Regions from separate parts of the Winogradskyella pulchriflava genome, predicted to be linked through region 2. Evidence: riboswitches for the same ligand, from Rfam matches in the RefSeq annotation. Region 2 holds a riboswitch; the other holds the start of a gene.
The links. A riboswitch is a leader RNA that binds a small molecule or an ion and turns the genes downstream of it on or off. The one in region 2 is predicted to bind S-adenosylmethionine.

Region 1 (3,419 bases), 200 kb from region 2:
TTTATTGGTTGGTCCAATGCTGCCAGCAACAAAACGAGGCTTTTCAGGGTTTTGTTTCGTGAATTTGTCTGCAACTTCTTTAGCGATTTTAGCAGATTCAAAATTAAGCTCGTACACCAAATCTTCCATGTCGTAATCTGCCATTGCTATGGTTGTACCAGAAAAGGTATTGGTTTCTACGATATCAGCACCAGCTTCAAAATACTTAGCATGTACATCTGCAATTGCCTTTGGTTGCGTTAAGGATAGTAAATCGTTGTTTCCTTGTAAAGGCGACGGATAATCCTTAAAACGTTCACCTCTAAAATCTTCTTCTGTAAAATTGTATTGCTGAAGCATGGTTCCCATGGCTCCATCGAGAACTAAGATTCGTTTTTCTATTTCTTGTTTTATTCTACTCATTTCTATTTCATTTGTTCTCGATACAATTTTATTCCGGTGTCATAAAATCACTCGAACTGACGTTAGTTTTCCAATGCTTGTTTTAAATCGTTAATAATATCTTCAGGATGTTCCAATCCAACAGAAACTCTAATTAATCCTGCTGTAATTCCTGTTTCTAAACGTACATCTTCTGGTATTTTAGCGTGTGTTGTCGATGCTGGATGTGTCACTATGGTACGTGTATCTCCCAAGTTTGCTGATAGAGATAAAAACTTTATAGAATTTAGAAATTTCCGACCTGCTTCGATGCCTCCTTTGACTTCAAAAGCTACGATACTTCCTCCTAATTTCATTTGTTGTTTAGCCAATTCGTATTGCGGATGCGATTTTAAAAATGGATATTTTACAAAATTCACTTTATCGTGAGCTTCTAAAAACTCAGCTATTTTTAAGGCATTATCACAATGTCTATCAACTCTTACAGGTAAAGTTTCTAAACTTTTAGATAAAACCCAAGCATTAAATGGTGAGAGTGCGGGACCAGTATTTCTAGAAAATAAATAGATTTTTTGGATTAAATCCTCGCTTCCCACAGTAACACCTCCCAAAACACGTCCTTGACCATCAATTAATTTTGTGGCTGAGTGAATCACCAAATCCGCTCCGAATTTTATGGGTTGTTGCAAATATGGTGTTGCGAAACAATTATCGACTATAAACAAAAGATTGTATTTTTTTGCGATGTCACCGAGTCGCTTTAAATCTAAAATATCAACTGCTGGATTCGTTGGACTTTCAGCATAAATCACCTTGGTGTTGGGTTGAATTAATTCTTCGATCTTGTCTAATTCATCTATCTTAAAATAGCTTGTTGAAATGTTCCACTTAGGCAATATATTATTGAACATGGTCTGGGTTGAGCCAAAAATACTTCGGCATGAAACAATATGATCGCCTGAATCTAATAAAGCTGCAAAAGTCGAAAACACAGCAGACATGCCAGAAGCAAAGGCATAACCGCGTTCTGCACCTTCCATTAAACAAATTTTTTCTACAAACTCCGAAGTATTTGGGTTTGAATAGCGACTGTAAATATTACGTTCTTTTTCATCTGCAAATGAGGCGCGCATATCTTCAGCATCCTCAAAAACATAACTCGAGGTTAAATATAAAGGGTTAGAATGTTCTAAAAATTGAGTGCGCTCAATTTGAGTCCGTATAGCTTGTGTTTCAGTATGTTTTGAATCCATTTTTAAAGTGCTTACTTCAATTGATAAAAATCAAAAGCCCAAACAGTCGTTTCTTGACTTGTCTATATAAAAATGTTAAAAAGAAATTGAATTACAGATGAGTAATTACGTTGGGTTATCTATCTAAATTATTCGATAAATGAATCGAAAATTAAGTAGAATTTAGCACCTTCTTAATAAGTTTAAGGGTTGCTAAGGTTTCAATGGGTCTAATCCCTCCACCTTTCTTGATAACATCTCAATAAGTTAATTGAACTTTGCGTGACACAATATTCCGAAAGAAAATAAGAATACACAAATTTTATTCACTTTATTTTAACTATAACATTTTCCTTTTTAATCGTAACTTTGGCTTATCCCAAATAAATTAAATATGCTAGACAATTTTTGGTTTAATGTTAAAATAGGTATTGACCATATATTAGATATTAATGGCTATGACCACGTTCTGTTTTTAATGGTACTTGCTGTTCCTTATGTGTTTAAAGATTGGAAACGCGTTCTGCTCCTGGTTACACTTTTTACAATTGGACATACGATTTCGTTATTTCTAGGCGCTTATGATATCGTGAGTGTTAATAGTAAATTGGTGGAATTTTTAATACCAATTACAATTTTAATTGCTGCCATTTATAATGTGTTTACGGCAGGAAAAAAAGACAGAGGTAATAAGATAGGTTTACTATTTTTTGTCACTTTATTTTTTGGACTTATCCATGGATTAGGTTTTGCAAGAGAAGCAAAGATGCTTGACGACGAAGGATCTGTAGCGTTTCTTATAGAGTTTGCTATAGGTATTGAAATAGCTCAAATTATTGTGGTTTTCATGATTTTATTTCTTGGTTTTTTATTTCAAACTATCTTCAGGTTTTCGCGTCGCGATTGGGTTATGGTGCTTTCTGCTATAGTAATTGGGTTGGTTATTCCTATGATTATTGGTAGTGATTTGTTAAAATAAGACCATAAGTTTGGTAAAATTTTAACGGCAAGTAAATTGGTTATAAAATACTATCCTTTTATATTCGTTACTTACATTGTGCTCTTATATTACAAAACTTATTAATGCCAAAGAAAAAACAGTTACGTTACGACAAAGCTTATTTGCGTATTGCGCAAGAATGGGGAAAGCTATCGCATTGCAAACGCAAGCAGGTAGGTGCACTTATTGTTAAAGACCGAATGATTATTTCTGATGGCTATAACGGTACACCAACAGGTTTTGAAAATTATTGCGAAGATGAAGAAGGTTATACCAAATGGTACGTACTGCATGCAGAAGCTAATGCTATTTTAAAAGTAGCAGCGTCCACACAGTCTTGTAAAGGTGCAACATTGTACATTACATTGTCTCCATGCAAAGAATGTAGTAAGTTGATTCATCAAGCTGGCATAATTCGTGTTGTATATCAAAAAGGTTACAAGGACGATTCTGGTTTACAGTTTTTAACAAAAGCTGGTATAGAATTGGAACATATTGAAGATTTAAATGAAGATTCCCATTTTAATGGGAAATAGTATGGCAACAAAAAATAAATACATACCACTAATTATAGGAATTGCAATTGCTGCAGGTGTTGCTATTGGAGGAAAGTTAAATTTCACCGATACATCAGATAATTTATTTACAACCAATAGTAAAAAGGACAAGCTAAACAGGTTAATAGATTATATAGATTATGAATATGTAGATGACGTTGATACAGACAGTATAGTAGATGTTACTGTAAATGGTATTTTAGATAATTTAGATCCACATTCCACATATATTCCAAAGGAAGATTTACA
Region 2 (3,419 bases):
TTATAGTATTGTCTTACGAATTTATATTTTGAATTTCATTAAGGCTTTTATGGTTCATTTCATTTTACGATGTTCAAAAGCAAAATAAGATATTAATAGTCTGTTAATCAGTATTATAAAATCAATTTCAATTGACAACTAAAGACCAAAAAGATAATTTATTTTCGTTAGTTAAGTCTTTAACTAAATCTGAAAAGCGACAGTTTAAGTTGTACGTTGGTCGTTTAGGTGTGAATTCTGATTCTAAATTTTTGAATTTATTCAACCTTTTGGATAAGGCAAAAGTTTATAACGAAGCCGCAATTATAAAAAGTAACATTGTTAAAAAACAACAGTTAGCCAATGTTAAAGCACATTTGTACAAGCAAATTTTAATTAGCCTTAAACTAAATCCGTCACACCAAAATATACGTTCGCAAATACGAGAACAGCTTGATTTTGCTTCAATTTTATATCACAAAGGCTTATATAAACAGAGTCTAAAAATATTAGATAAAGCAAAGGAACTTGCCATTGCCAATGAAGAAAAAAATATAGCTTTTGAAATCGTAGAACTCGAAAAAATCATTGAATCTCAATATATTACACGAAGCATTAGCTCAAGAGCAGATGAGTTGGCCTTACAAGCCAAAGATCTGAGTTCTCAAAATGTAATAGCGAGCAAGCTGTCTAATTTATCTCTTCAATTGTATAGCACTATTCTAAAAACAGGCTATGTAAAAAATGAAGAAGAGAGCCTAAAGGTGACTAAATATTTTAACGATAGACTGCCTGAATTTAACCTTAAAAAAGTCGGTTTTAGAGAGAAACTTTGGTTATACAAAGCACATTTATGGTATAGTTTTTTGATGCAAGATTTTTTGAATTGCTATAAATATGCTTCAAAATGGGTTGATTTATTTTACCAAAATCCAAGCATGATTAACCTTAATCCTGTTTTCTTTTTAAAAGGGAATAATTACCTCTTAGAGTCATTGTTCTTTATTAGCAATAAATCAAAATTTGTAAAAAAACTTGAAGATTTTAAAGCTGCCGTAAACAATTCGAAATTTATAAAAGACGAAAATGTATCCACGCTCGTTTTCTTATATACCAATTTTCATAGCATTAATCAACATTTTATTGATGGTAGTTTTGAGGAAGGTTTAGAACTGATTCCAAGTATTGAAAAGAACCTTGTTCAATTTAATGACCGAATTGATCCACATCACAAAATGATATTTTATTACAAATTTGCCAGTTTACATTTTGGAGCAGGCAATAATAAAGCGTGTATAAAATACTTGGATAAGATAATTTCTAATAAATCCTTATCCATGCGAGAGGATTTGCTTTGTTTCTCTAGAGTATTAAACCTTGTTGCCCATTATGAAGCAGGTTTAGACTATCACTTAGAAACACTATTGAGAAGTACTTATAAATTTCTAATAAAGATGAATGACCTTCATGAGGTGCAAAAGGAAATGATAAAATTCATTAGAGGACTTCAAGATATTTACCCTCACGATCTTAAAAATGCCTTTAAAGAACTTCATAAAACGCTAAAAACTTATGAAGACCATCCATACGAACGTAGAGCATTTTTGTACTTGGATATTATTTCGTGGTTAGAGAGTAAAATTGAGAATAAGCCAGTGGGTGAAATTATTAAGGCTAAGTATTTAGCAAAAAACTCTGCCTGATTTTTAAGAATTCACAAAAAAATCAAAAAAAAGGTAAAAAGTTTGGATATTAAATTTTTGTGTTGCAATATTTGTGCTCACAAAGTTCAAACACTTACTGAAATGTTATCAAGAAAGGTGGAGGGATAGACCCAACGAAGCCTTAGCAACCCTTAGACTTACTAAGAAGGTGCTAAATTCTACTTGAAGAAGCAAGTCATTTTTTGCAACTTCGGATAGATAACTCAAGACTAATTACTCATTTGTAATTAGCATTTTCTTTTTAACATTTTTCTATTAAGTACGCTTCTAACGAGGCTTATTTGGCTTTTGGTTTAATTTATTTTAACTCAAAAACTTAGAAAAATGAGTACACAAAAATTTGCAACAAAAGCGTTGCACGCAGGACACGACGTTAGTCAAACAGGAGGAACAAGAGCTGTTCCTATTTATCAAACTACATCTTACGTTTTCGATGATTCGGATGATGCCGCAGGACGATTTAATCTTTCGGTACCAGGATTTATTTACACAAGGCTAAACAATCCAACAAACGACATCTTAGAACAACGATTAGCAGCTTTAGAAGGAGGTATTGCAGCAGTAGCAACAGCTTCTGGAACAGCCGCAATCTCTACAACGCTCTTAACACTTTTAAGAGCAGGAGATCATATCGTTGCTTCTAATAGTTTGTATGGAGGAACCTATAATTTATTGAGTGTTACCTTACCAAGACATGGTATTACCACAACGTTTGTAGATCCATCCGACCCAGAGAATTTTCAAAAAGCAGCTCAAGAAAACACTAGAGCTTTCTTTATTGAATCATTAGGAAACCCTAAGCTCGATGTTTTAGATATTGAAGCGATTTCTAATAAAGCAAAAGCGCACAAAGTGCCTTTAATAGTAGATAATACTGTTGCTACCCCTTCTTTGCTTAACCCAATTGAATATGGAGCAAACATTGTTATTCATTCATTAACAAAGTATATCAACGGTAATGGAACGTCGCTTGGAGGTGTTATAATTGATGCAGGTACTTTTGATTGGGCCAATGGAAAATTCCCTGAGTTTACGGAACCTTCAGCGGGTTATCACGGATTAGTTTATAGCGAAGCTATAGGACCAGCAGCATTTATTGCAAAAATTAGAATTGAAGGCTTAAGAGATTATGGAGGAGCTTTAAGTCCGTTTAACGCCTTTCAAATTATTCAAGGTCTAGAGACTTTAGAGTTACGTATTCAAAAGCATAGTGAAAATGCTTTAGAACTTGCAAAATGGTTACAAGAGCAACCAGAAGTTAATTGGGTAAATTATCCAGGACTAGAAACCAGTAAGTATAGAAATCTTGCCAAGAAGTACTTGCCAAAAGGACAAAGTGGTGTTGTAACTTTTGGTGTTGAAGGAGGTTATGAGGCTGCAAAAACAATTGCAGATACAACAAAACTATTTTCCTTACTGGCTAATATTGGTGATACAAAATCATTGATTATACATCCTGCAAGTACAACACATCAACAGCTAAGTGATGAAGCACAAGAAAGTACAGGAGTTACAAAAGATCTTATCCGTCTTTCTGTTGGTATAGAAAATATTGAAGATTTAAAAGCCGATTTAAAAGAAGCTTTTGCTGTTGTAAAGCAGAAGTTAGCAGTTCAAGATTAGCCTTTATCATGTTTGTTCATTAATAGGTGCCTTTTTTATAAAGGCATCTATTTAATATTTAATTCTCGAAATGGAAAAATTACAATACATAAA

Region 1: linked by a shared signal. The riboswitch ahead of ACFFGA_RS04040 (trans-sulfuration enzyme family protein) and the one ahead of ACFFGA_RS03130 (O-acetylhomoserine aminocarboxypropyltransferase/cysteine synthase family protein) in region 2 are both predicted to bind S-adenosylmethionine.

The regions. Positions count from the first base shown of each region.
Region 1 covers NZ_JBHLTQ010000001.1:913,190-916,608, forward strand. Annotated here, with positions in the region: gene ACFFGA_RS04035 (homocysteine S-methyltransferase family protein) at 1-402, opposite strand, end outside; gene ACFFGA_RS04040 (trans-sulfuration enzyme family protein) at 465-1,634, opposite strand; SAM riboswitch class I at 1,747-1,871, opposite strand; gene ACFFGA_RS04045 (HupE/UreJ family protein) at 2,008-2,592, shown strand; gene ACFFGA_RS04050 (deoxycytidylate deaminase) at 2,697-3,149, shown strand; gene ACFFGA_RS04055 (S41 family peptidase) at 3,151-3,419, shown strand, end outside.
Region 2 covers NZ_JBHLTQ010000001.1:709,003-712,421, forward strand. Annotated here, with positions in the region: gene ACFFGA_RS03125 (hypothetical protein) at 132-1,682, shown strand; SAM riboswitch class I at 1,785-1,908, shown strand; gene ACFFGA_RS03130 (O-acetylhomoserine aminocarboxypropyltransferase/cysteine synthase family protein) at 2,028-3,326, shown strand; gene ACFFGA_RS03135 (alpha/beta fold hydrolase) at 3,397-3,419, shown strand, end outside.